DNA from 3 places in the Lysinibacillus sp. OF-1 genome. Region 2 is predicted to be linked to each of the others. Evidence: riboswitches for the same ligand, from Rfam matches in the RefSeq annotation. Region 2 holds a riboswitch; each other region holds the start of a gene.
The links. Region 2 has a riboswitch for cobalamin ahead of mmgD (citrate synthase). Riboswitches for the same ligand answer to the same signal wherever they lie in the genome.
Positions count from the first base shown of each region.

Region 1: it holds a riboswitch for cobalamin, as region 2 does, so the genes downstream of both, NV349_RS10360 (hypothetical protein) here and mmgD (citrate synthase) in region 2, are expected to answer to the same signal.
Region 3: it holds a riboswitch for cobalamin, as region 2 does, so the genes downstream of both, NV349_RS20385 (FecCD family ABC transporter permease) here and mmgD (citrate synthase) in region 2, are expected to answer to the same signal.

Region 1 is NZ_CP102798.1:2,128,993-2,133,237, reverse strand. Features, by position in the region: gene NV349_RS10370 (elongation factor G) at 1-465, shown strand, start outside; gene NV349_RS10365 (hypothetical protein) at 557-871, shown strand; gene NV349_RS10360 (hypothetical protein) at 886-1,608, opposite strand; cobalamin riboswitch at 1,837-2,020, opposite strand; gene NV349_RS10355 (GNAT family N-acetyltransferase) at 2,342-2,542, opposite strand; gene NV349_RS10350 (8-oxo-dGTP diphosphatase) at 3,010-3,483, opposite strand; gene NV349_RS10345 (PH domain-containing protein) at 3,701-4,081, opposite strand.
Region 2 is NZ_CP102798.1:2,290,679-2,294,923, forward strand. Features, by position in the region: gene NV349_RS11090 (DUF2089 domain-containing protein) at 1-234, shown strand, start outside; gene NV349_RS11095 (SHOCT-like domain-containing protein) at 248-634, shown strand; gene NV349_RS11100 (hypothetical protein) at 644-925, shown strand; gene NV349_RS11105 (NUDIX hydrolase) at 981-1,466, opposite strand; cobalamin riboswitch at 1,715-1,909, shown strand; gene mmgD (citrate synthase) at 2,103-3,224, shown strand; gene prpD (2-methylcitrate dehydratase) at 3,323-4,245, shown strand, end outside.
Region 3 is NZ_CP102798.1:4,157,560-4,161,804, reverse strand. Features, by position in the region: gene NV349_RS20400 (HAMP domain-containing sensor histidine kinase) at 1-610, shown strand, start outside; gene NV349_RS20395 (response regulator transcription factor) at 588-1,289, shown strand; gene NV349_RS20390 (YdhK family protein) at 1,330-1,899, opposite strand; cobalamin riboswitch at 2,202-2,389, shown strand; gene NV349_RS20385 (FecCD family ABC transporter permease) at 2,535-3,581, shown strand; gene NV349_RS20380 (heme ABC transporter ATP-binding protein) at 3,587-4,245, shown strand, end outside.

The DNA.
Region 1 (4,245 bases), 160 kb from region 2:
CATAATGAACATACATCGGGCGGCGATTTCCGAGAAGCTAGTTTCCGTGCGCTACGTCAAGGACTTGAGCAAGCACAGAACATCCTGCTTGAACCTTATTATCGCTTTAAAATGAAGGCTTCGAACGACTTTATCGGCCGCATGATGAGCGACATACAGCAAGCTGCTGGCACATTCGATGACCCCATCTTATCCGAAACAGATGTTGTGCTAACGGGACGAGCGCCCGTCGCCACCCTAATGAGCTATAGCACAACCTTTGCGGCCTATACCAATGGTAAGGGCGCACTCACACTCCAATTTGATGGCTATGATGTGTGCCATAATGCAGAGGCAGTTATTGCACAGATTGGCTACGATAAAAATGCCGACCCAGAATACAGCTCCTCCAGCATCTTTTGTGCGAAGGGCAAAGGATATTCTGTTCCTTGGCACGAAGCACAAGCAGCCATGCATTGTCTGTAAGTAGGTGATCCTGCCCGCGCGAAGCCGTTTGCTTGCGCGGGTGTTTACTTGCTTTGAGCGAGAATATTTACCCTGTTTGCGCGAGTATTCCTTGCTGGAGCGAGAGTATTTCATCTCCTTCCGCGAGTATTCCTTGCTCGAACGAGAGTATTTCATCTGTTTCCGCGAGTATTCCCCGCTCGAACGAGAGTATTTCATCTCCTTCCGCGAGTATTCGCTGCTCGAACGAGAGTATTTCATCTCCTTCCGCGAGTATTCGCTGCTCGAACGAGAGTATTTCATCTCCTTCCGCGAGTATTCGTTGCTCGAACGAGAGTATTTCATCTGCTTCCGCGAGTATTCGCTGCTCGAACGAGAGTATTTACCCCCTACCCTTCAAATAAATAAAAACAAGCCCTCCGTTTGATGGAGGGCTTGAGTTTATAATGCGCCTACTGCTTTCTTTGTAGGACTGTGCACAAGGTATGCAGGCTCGACAATCACGTAGTCATGCGTGTTTGTGAAATCAACTAGCACTTTACCAGGATAACTTTTTAAAATTTGCAGTTGATCAATTAATTGCAGCAATAGCTCGTGACCGTTGCCGCGTGGATGCCAGTTGAAATGGTAATCATTTAATGCCTGAACCGCTTCAATAAATTGGGCATATTCCTGCTGCACAAAGGCTATTAACTTATCATGTTGAGGCGCTAAATCGTGTAGATATGTTTCATAAAAGCGCATCACAATCGAGCATAATACATCATTGACACGTGCTGCACTTAAAACAGGCTTTGGCTCCAGTGACAGACGGTCAAGGTTGGGCTTGGCACGTGTGGAATCAATGCGTGTAATTAAATGGTATGACTCCCCGTTAACCTCATAGACAATCGGGTTAGTGGGCATATACATCATAAAGCTATTGGTCTTCGTTTTCAGTTGATCGGTTACCGCTGCCTTCGCGAAAAGATGCCCGTCCACATCCCCATTTTGTATCCAAATAATTTCTTTATTATATAAAATTTGCTCAAAGAAGCGATCATTGCGGATCAGCTTCGTTGCTAATAATTGGTCAATCAATGATTCGACCGCCATTCTTGTTTTCGCTTTCTTGGCAACTTCTGTGCGTGGCTGCTTACAAATGTTCATATCTAAAGAAGTCATACATGCATCCCCTTTGCGTACATAATGTCAAAACAAAAAGGATTTCCTACCATTTTTGAGGAAATCCTTCGCTTATCTTCGTTCATCACCCAATGCCAAACAAACCCTAAGTATGTGTAAATGAGCCCGATTGCGAACCCCTTCATTTACTTTGGGCGTTTGACGTACCGTGACGAACAGAGCATTCTGTTTTGTCAACATGCCACCTCCTATTCCTCGTAGGTTACTGGTGTGTACTCGTAACAGGCAGGTATCCTGACTCATGGTCATTGCCACTTTTCTCCTTCCCATCATTTGACAGTGGTTGCTGAAAAGTCGCTCACATTTACAGTTGCGGGACAGTGTCGGATTCGCACCGACTTCCCTTTTAAGCAAATTGCACGCAATTTACACCTATTACTACACGCTATTCAGTTGGTAAGGAAATTTGCGAAAATTCTCTATTCCTTAGCTAATCATTGTAAAGTATTGTATGTCCAAAGTCAATTTATGCTAAAAAATACTAATTATTTCAAAATAATTCCATGTAAAATGGATGCATAGAATACTAGGTTTTCCTCATGTCACACTGAGCATCACTTTAATTGCTTTCTGTAAAATGATAATAAAGTTATTTCTAATCAAAAAATACAAAAATTATATTATAAGAAGGCTCTTTAAAGTTGTTTAAATCTTGTTCAACTAGCCCCGTTAGTTCAACAACTTCTTGAAATCAATTCTTGTGTAGGTTTTATTATAGGTAAGAGATAGGTTCGTAACCGTGTTTGCTAATTAACTTTATCATGTTGGGATTTTCTATCGGGCCAACACTCACAAATATTTCAGAATGTCCTAAACTCTTTGCAATATTTTCTCTATACCTCATTAAGTCTGAACCTATACCATTACCACGATAATCCTCTTTTACATATAGGTCACTTAATTTAGGAAGCAAAGTACCTTTTAATTTAAGAACTCCAAAACCTAATATAAGTGCGTCTTGATATTATTCCTTTTTTGCAAATTGCTTTAAATAATTCGTGAATAGATCTTTATTATTTCTACTATCACATAAACCCGATAAGTCGTTTTCATTCGCTAATCTGATTATGTAGTTCATGGTTACTGCCACTTCCCTATTCTTTAATAAATCACTATTATAAAATTTCTTCTTCAACAATCTGCACCGTTCGTTTAATAAACAAAAGGACGGTCAAGCACCTTTTATTTTAGAATTTTCTCTAGCTATTCTTAATCCCTCTCTACCATTTAGATATTGAAAGTTAAACTATTTAACAAAGTGGGTAAATTTAAGCCCCATTATTTATTCTTCACATATATATGTATTGAACTGACCTCGATGTTATTGAAAAGCGACTGCTCTATTGAACGATTGCCCCCCTGTCAGTCCAATAACAAGTTTTAGGTGTGACGTATAGTAACTTTCCCTTCTTTATTTTCTTCGTGGTTCCATTCAACTTGAATCTCAAATGTTCCATCTTGAAAAAATAAAGGAAATCTTCTCCGTATCGATGGCTGCATAGGAAGTTTATATGCGCTCTCTATATCTACCCAAACCGCTTTCCCCTCTGGAGCATCTTTCAAGAGTTCACCCTCGAAATCCTTTGTTATGTAATTAAATATCATATATCTATCTTTTGCGACTGGATTAACATATTCATAAAGCCCTTTATAAATAAGGTTTCTAACTTCTAACCCCGTTTCTTCTTTTACTTCTCTGATAGCACTTTCTACAATACTTTCAGGAAATTCAACTTTACCACCCGGTGGAATAAAACCTTTGAAATTGTCGTGCTGTCTATCCAGAAGTAAAACCTTCTCTTCACTTTGAATCATACACACCGTCCATATTTTATAATTAATAGAATTACTCATAATCCACTCCATCTTTTTAAATAAATATTACCATATATGTGTCCTTCTTAGTTAAACAACTTTATTATCTCTTAACACCTTCTCTACATTATGTGCCTGTTTCGTAATCGGAACTGGAATCCCTTACACCCTTCACAAGGTAATTTCCTCATCTTTATCATCCTTTCTTTGCACAACAAAAAAGCCTCGCATAAATGCGGGCTTTTAGTACCATACATTACGTCCCCAAAACATACTGCGCTAAAACACTTTGCACTTTGTAAATATTCGTCGCCTTGTTGAAGTTTTTTTGAATCGGTAACGAACTGCCTGACACCCATATTTTGAGCTCTGCATCTAAATCAAATGTCCCGGCTGTTTCTACTGAAAAATGAACGATATTTTTATAGGGGATGGAATGATATTCGGTTTTCTTGCCAGTCACCCCTTGCTTATCGATAAGGATTAATCGTTTATTCGTAAAAATAAACGTGTCTCTTATAATTTTATAGGCATTTTTGATTGTTTCGTTTGGAATCAATAAATCACGGACCTCCTCCTGTAATTTTTCTAAATTCACCTCGCTCGCATTGCCGATTAATCCATCAAATAAGCCCATCTCCTGGCCCCTTTCATTGTCATTTATTTAATGTATTACAAAGAAGATAGCGCTACGACAGGAAATAATGGTTTTATTGAGTCTATAGAGGCGAAGCATTGCACGTAATCATAGGCTCTCTACTAGCTATTGTTTAGGCTGTGATGAAGAGAGGGCAAGCTAGT
Region 2 (4,245 bases):
GATCAGCTTCATTTTGTGGAAGTATTTTTAATATGTCGAGGGAATATTAAGGAAGTAGAAAAGGAACTGGGCATTTCGTACCCAACTGTGCGAGGCAAGCTAAATGACATTATCTCATCTCTTGGCTATGTCCAAAAGAAGAAAAATGAAGTAGACGAGAAAAAAATTGTAAGCATGTTGGAAAATGGCGAAATCACAACTGATGAGGCCATAAAGCTCTTAAAAGACGAATAGGGAGGAATGCTACATGAAAGAGGAAATTACTAAAGTGTTAACCATGATTCAAGAGGGGAAAATTGATGCTGAAAAAGGGTCAGAGCTGATTCAAGTGTTACAAGAGAAAGAGGAGTCAGGTAACAAATTTCTGGAAAAAACGAAGTATTTAGATAAAACGTTAAAGGTTCGTGTGGTGTCCACTGAAAATGATAATGTCACTGTGAATTTGCCTATAAAACTTGTCAAGGCTGTGTTAATGGCTGGACACAGTATCGCTGCGAGTATTCCGCAATCGGAAAAATACGTGAAAGATATCGATATCAATCTTCTTCTTGAAGCCATCGAAAATGAATTAGATGGACAAATTGTGGACATAAAATCGGCAAACGGAGATACCGTTTCAGTTTTCATTGAGTAGAGGCGACTTATGATGCATGTAAAAGTGAAAGCAAAAGACGTTCGCTTTACCGTTCCTGTTCCATATGCTGTGCTAACCATTGTTCTTTCCATTTTGACTTCAAAATGGATTCAGCAAAGTGTCAACAAATGGACAAAGGCATACTTCGACAGAAAAAAAATCGACTTTTCCTTTCCATTCATTGACAAAGAAATGCTCAAGCCTATTATCAAGGAACTACAAAATTATAAAGGGCTCGTGCTAGTAGATGTCAAGGCGCAAGACGGTACAGAGGTTAAGGTTAGACTGTAATAGCCTAATAGTTAAGATGAGAGCATGTTTTCATAAAAAGCATGCTCTTTGTTATTTAAAGAGAATTCTTTGCAAAAGAACTATCTAAATTCCACAATTTGTCCTCTAGATTGTCTAAGCGTGTTTTTGTTCTTTTCTCAAGATAATCTGGTAGCTCATTTTTACTGAAATAGGTAAGATTCAAACTCTCACCATCCCTCATCTCTAGTATACCACTGACATTTTTCGCACTATAAAGATGAATAACTGTATAGATTTCATCCCCATTTGGATATTGAAAATAATAATCTGGCCCTGAAAAAACACCAATCAAGTCCAATTCATTCGCTACCAGTCCTGTTTCTTCATGAAGTTCACGAGTAGCAGCTTCTTCTAGCGTTTCATTCAGTTCCATTGAGCCACCAGGTAATCCCCAATCCAACGTATCTGAACGATGTTGAAAGAGAATTTTCTTATCATCGTTGACTACAAGAATTGTCGCCCCGATACTGATAATCGGTCTACTACCGATGTGTTTCCTTAATTCTGAAATATAGCCCATATGTGCTCCTCCTCTATATTATAAAAAAACTATTCGCCTTTTTTATTATAAAGACCTCTATTTTACTTATAACCCTTGAAAATGGATTTATTGGTATAGATGAACAATCTTTTTTTGTACAAAATAATGCTCAAAAATGCAGAATAGTCAATCAAAAATGAAAAATAGCTTTTTATAATCAGTCTTTTCTGAATTTTACCTATATTGATTGTTTTGAAAACTCTATGTTAAGGTAAATAGACAAATTGAATATGCTAAATTTTGGTGGTTCAAATGGGGTTCATTCCATTTGATTAAAAGGGAAGTTGGTGAGAGTCCAACACTGTCCCGCAACTGTATTTAGGAGCTCGATAACAAGGCCACTGTTTTGTTTGTCAAAATGGGAAGGTGTTATTGAAGTGTTGATTATAAGTCAGGAGACCTGCCACAAAATAAGCATCAATTGACCTACGAGGATAGGGAGGTGTTAGCTACTGCATGATTTTTGTGAATTCCTGTAAATTCACTGTTATTTGGTCTGTCATGCTTTTGTAGATTAACAACTTCTAAAAAGGGGTAGAAGTTGTTTTTTTGTTGTTCTTTCGTGTTGGAATGGTAACGCTTACAAGAATAATTAAACAAAGGGGCTGTCATTGAATGGAGTTAACTTATTCACCAGGTCTTGATGGGGTCATTGCTGCTGAAACAAAATTATCTTTTTTAGACACTGTAGGAAGTCAAATTGTTATTCGAGGCTACGACTTGATTGAATTATCACAAAGATATTCGTATTTAGACATTGTCTACCTACTACTGCATGGCGAAATTCCTACTGCCGAGCAACAGGCTGACTTACAGGACAAATTAAAAGCACATTATCAGGTTCCACAAGAGATCTTCCAAATCTTCAAGCTCTTGCCTAATGAAACACATGCGATGGATGGACTGAGAACTGGAATTTCTGTTTTAGCAGGCTTTGATCAGCACATCAATGATCGTTCTACTGAAATGAACTTGACGCGAGCTTATAGACTTTTAGGCGGTATGCCTAACATCGTAGCCAATAGCTATCGTGTCTTAAACGGACAAGATGTTGTGGAGCCAGATAGTCAGCTTTCCTATAGCGCCAATTTTTATTACATGATTACTGGTAGAAAACCAACGGCGTTAGAAGAAGAAATTTTTGATCAGTCTCTCGTTTTATATAGTGAGCATGAGATGCCAAATTCGACGTTTACAGCTCGTGTTATTGCCTCTACACAATCTGATTTGTACGGTGCTTTAACTGGAGCTGTCGCATCATTGAAAGGAAATTTACATGGAGGGGCCAACGAGGCAGTCATGTACATGCTTCTAGAAGCCAAAACAGTAGCAGGCTTTGAAGCCTTGCTGAAAAATAAACTGCAAAATAAAGAAAAGATTATGGGCTTTGGTCACCGTGTTTATATGAAAAAGATGGACCCAAGAGCACAAATTATGAAAGAGGCTTTGCATAAATTATGTTTGGCACAAGGGGATGATCGCTTATATCACATGTGTGAAGCTGGTGAGAAGGTGATGGCACAAGAAAAGGGCTTGTACCCAAATTTAGATTATTATGCAGCACCAGTATACTACATGCTTGGCTTGCCAATTGAAATCTATACACCTATCTTTTTTGGCTCACGAACAATTGGCTTATGTGCTCACGTCATTGAGCAGCATGACAATAACCGATTATTTAGACCTCGTGTCCATTATATTGGCGAGCGTCATAACCTTGAAGAATTGTCGGTATAATCAAGTTTTAACAACTCGCCATAGAGCTGATGGGCATTCTGACCAATGCCTATCAGCATACTAGTATATCAAATTCATGCCTTGAAGGGAAGATATAGATGATTAAAACAAATGACATATCTAAGACAGATCAATTACTTACAGATATTGCGGATTATGTAGTCAATACAACTATTACAAGTGAAGAAGCATACGAAACGGCACGCTATGTATTATTAGATACATTAGGGTGTGGCATTTTGGCCTTACAATATCCTGAATGCACGAAACTTCTTGGCCCAGTAGTACCAGGCACAGTCGTTCCTAATGGTACACGAGTTCCAGGCACTTCCTATGTTCTTGATCCTGTAAAAGGTGCCTTTAATATCGGTTGTATGATTCGTTGGCTGGATTACAACGACACTTGGCTTGCGGCTGAATGGGGACACCCTTCCGATAATTTAGGGGGCATATTAGCTGTGGCTGATTATTTGAGTCGCGTGCGTGTTGCTGAAGGGAAAGAGCCACTTAAAATGAAAGACGTATTAGAAATGATGATACAGGCCCATGAAATACAAGGTATTCTCGCATTAGAAAATAGCTTAAATCGTGTTGGGTTAGACCATGTACTGTTTGTCAAAATTGCGACAACAGCTGTTGTGACAAAGGCATTAGGTGGCACTCATCAGGAAATTGTCAACGCCTTATCAAATGCTTGGATTGATAATTCGAGCCTACGAACATATCGCCATGCACCGAATACGGGTTCTAGAAAATCATGGGCTGCTGGTGATGCAACAAGCAGGGCAGTACACTTAGCCATGATGGCTGTGAAAGGCGAAATGGGCTATGCAACGGCCTTATCTGCACCTGGCTGGGGCTTCCAAGATGTTCTCTTTAATAAGCAAGAATTAAAGCTTGCTAGACCACTAGCATCTTATGTGATGGAAAATGTTCTATTTAAAGTTTCTTATCCAGCTGAATTCCATGCACAAACAGCTGCCGAATGTGCCGTTCATTTACACAATGAAGTGAAAAATCG
Region 3 (4,245 bases), 1.9 Mb from region 2:
GGATTTAACAGAGCAGGATCGCCAAAAGTATTTAGCCATTATAATAGAAGAAACAAATAGACTTTCTCGATTAATTAAAGATTTATTTGATTTAGCTAAAATGGATGAAAACTCGTTTGTGATTGAACAACAAAACGTACATTTAAATTCATTTTTTACAAACATTGAAAAAAAGCTAAGCCCTGCTTTTCAAGAGAAGGGTATACATTTTATTGTACGTTATGAAGAGGGTTTGACAGTATGGGCAGATGAAGCAAGGCTAGAGCAAATCCTAATAAATCTATTAAATAACGCATTAATCTATTGTGCGTCAGGAGATACGACTTCAGTCACCGCAAAGAAACACAATGATGTTTTAAGCATTATCGTTCAAGATACAGGGAAGGGGATTCCAAAGAAGGATTTACCCTATATTTTTGAACGATTTTATCGAGTGGAAAAATCTCGTAGTCGTGCTTTAGGTGGTTCTGGACTGGGGCTTGCTATTGTCAAGGAACTTGTACAGGCGCATGGGGGCGAAGTGAAGGTTAGCAGTGAAATAAATAAAGGAACTACTTTTGAATTATCTTTTAAAGGGGTAGAAACAGATGAAAACCATTTTATGCATTGATGATGAGCCAAGAATGTTAGATTTATTAACCCTTTATTTAGAGCCGAATTTTTATTGTAGAGCTATGTCTTCCGTTCAAGAGGCTTTCGATTTTTTAGAAGATGGGCATGCAGATTTAATTCTTTTGGATGTTATGATGCCAGAGATGGATGGGTGGCAGGCGTGCCAAGAAATTAGGAAGTTTTGGGATGTACCCATCATTATGCTTACTGCAAAAGGAGAGCATGCGGATATTGTAAAAGGCTTAAACCTCGGTGCTGATGACTACATATTAAAACCCTTCGATGAGGAAGAGTTATTAGCACGTATATATGCGGTATTAAGAAGATCGAAAATAGAGGAAAAGGTTATTAGCTTTGAGGGTCTTCGCTTAGATAAGGAATCCTTTGAATTATATTTTCAACATGAGGCAATTCCCCTAACACCAAAGGAATTTTCCATGCTTGTTTTATTTTTAGATCATCAAAATAAAGTATTTTCTAGAGAACATCTAATCACCACAGTCTGGGGATATAATGTGACAATTGAAGATCGTACCATTGATTCTCATGTGCGTAATTTACGAGAAAAATTAAGAAAAAGTGGGTTCCCTGCGGATGATTACTTGCAAACAGTATGGGGTATCGGCTATAAATGGCATAAGTCAATTGATAGAAAACCGTTACAACACAAAAGCTAGAAAACAACCTCTGCCAGAAATGCTGGAGAGGTTGTTCATATTATTTTGAGGTTAATTCTTCTTCTGTCACCCATTTATGATTTTTAACAGCTTCACCATTTGTGGTCGAAGTGTAATCAACCATATAAACAGTCGTTTGGATAGCCTCCTCAATACGGACAGTCGCATTTTCCATACCTTCCATATGCGCTGCGTCCGTTTTTACTTCTGTGCCAGGGGCTAGTGGTGCTTCTTCTGGATCAATCAATTCTTCATGAATCACCCACTTATGATTTTCTACACGCTTTCCACCGGAAGTTGGCTCATAGGAAATAACATAGGCAGTTGTGTTATAGGCACCTATTATTGTTGCTTCGGCACCTCTCATACCGTCCATATGTCCATCCGTAATAATCACGTTACTTCCAACAGAAAACTTCGGATTATCCGCGTTCTTTAATGTGGATGGTACTTCACCTGAGCTTGAGTGGCTCATCGTAGAATGATCCATTTCTTCAGCAGTGTTATTGGAAGGAGATGCAGGCTTCGTTTGCTCCTCCGCACAAGCTGTTAAACTAATGAAGGCCGTTACTGCTAGAAGTCCAGTAGACCATTTTCTTTTAAATATCATGTAATATCCTCCTCACTATTTTCCCTTACTGTAGCAAACAAATGTGCAGAAATGATGGATGTCAATTGCTTTTTGACATGAATGAAGAGAGCGAAATGTTATTGATGTATGTGATAGGAAAAGTGGCTAAGATGTGGTGGAGTATCCTCCCATGCCAAAACTATTAAGTAATAGATAGCCAATTTATAACGAGCAAATAGCAAAACTGCGAAGATACAGCTTATATATTGTTCTTCCTTAGAAATAAAATTCCATGTAGACTAACAATCTATAAAAATGTATGATAGAATCGTCACAATTTTATAAATTCAAATACTATTGGTGTGCCATTTTATAATGTCACTTAAAAGGGAAGTCGGTGTAAGTCCGACGCTGTCCCGCAACTGTAACGAGGAGTCCTATAATATTATTTGCCACTGTGGAAGAATGGGAAGGCAATTATAGGGTGTTGAATCGAAGCCAGGAGACCTGCCAGTTAGTAATACCTGTAATGCCCACGAGGATGCAAGCAATTACGGACAATAGCTGGATTTTTTCTGACTTTGTTTATTCTAGGGTATTTCTATGCGTAGTTGCGTATGGAATACCTTTTTTTATTGCTTCATTCATCACTATTCAGTAGGAGTTTAAAACGGATGAATAAAAAGTTTATATTTTTTTCCTTAATCCTTTTCTTCGTATTAATTGTTTCTATGACCTTTGCTGTCATGGTCGGCTCTGTATCAGTTACACCATTATATGTATGGAAAGTTATTCTTTCTAAAATCCCCTTTATACAAAATGCCATAGAGCAAGATTGGAGTCGCTCACAGGAAATTATCATTTGGCAAATAAGAGCACCTCGTGTTTTATTGGCTGCTATTGTTGGTGCTGGATTAGCCATTGCGGGGGCAGCCATTCAGGCACTTGTGCGAAATTCCATTGCTGACCCGTATATTTTAGGGATTTCTTCAGGGGCAGCCGTCGGAGCGACATCTGTGATTATTTTAGGAGCCTTTTCATTTTTAGGTATTTACGCGCTTTCAATATCAGCCTTTCTAGGATCATTACTTGCCATTGCACTGGTGTTTTTCTTATCTCGTGTTGGGGGACGGGTTTCTATTTTTCGTCTGTTATTGGCAGGTATGGCTGTTTCCTTTATTTTAACGGCCATTTCTAATTTTATTTTAATGATGTCAAAGCAAGAGGGGGCTTTAAAAGCTGTTATGTTTTGGATGCTAGGTAGTCTAGCAGGAGCTAAATGGAATAATATTATCATTCCAGCTTCCATATTTTTCGTCGTATTTGGGCTTCTCTGGCTACACTATCGAAATTTAAATTTACTTTTACTTGGGGAAGAAGCGGCAGTGACGTTAGGCGTTAATCTTCAGCAATTTCGGATTCAGCTTATATTACTTGTCTCCCTGTTAACAGGTGTACTGGTGGCAGTCAGTGGCTCTATTGGTTTTGTAGGTCTAATTATCCCTCATATAGTACGTTTAATTGTGGGATCTAACTATAAATATGTGATACCGATTAGTGCTTTAATAGGGGGGATTTTCTTAGTGTGGGCTGATGCCTTTGCTCGAATTATCATTGCTCCTCAGGAAATGCCAATTGGTATTATTACAGCCTTTTGCGGAGGTCCATTTTTCATTTGGCTACTCCGTCGCAATAATTATTCTTTCGGTGAAGGAGATTAACTTATATGACATTAGAAGCAAAGCAAGTATCATTCTCCATTAACGATCAACGTATACTACATGAAGTAAGTATTCAAATAAAGAAAAAGCAGTTTGTTGGGTTAATTGGTCCTAATGGTAGTGGCAAATCAACATTGCTAAAAAATATGTATCGTCTTCTAAAACCTGAAAGCGGGACGGTATTATTAAATGAGCATGATATTTTAAAGCAATCTAGTAAAGCAATTGCGAAGAATTTAGCTGTTGTTAGTCAAGATACACCTGTTTTATTTGATTTCACTGTACATGATTTAGTTAGCATGGGGAGAACGCCACATAAAAAACTGTTAGAGCTAGATCAAGAGCAAGATTTTCAAATTGTTAAAGATGCTTTGAAGCAAACAGGTATAGCTCATTTAGAAAAACGAAGCTTTAGCTCCCTTTCAGGTGGAGAGAAAAAACGTGTAATGGTTGCACGAGCACTAGCACAGCAAGCACAAGTGCTTATATTAGATGAGCCAACGAATCATTTAGATATCCAACATCAACTTCAGCTTATGGACTTAATTCAAACCTTACATTTAACAGTAGTTGCGGCTTTACATGACTTGAATATTGCGGCAATGTACTGTGATCAAATTTACGTTTTGCAGCAAGGTCGAATTGTGTGTCATGGGGCACCCGA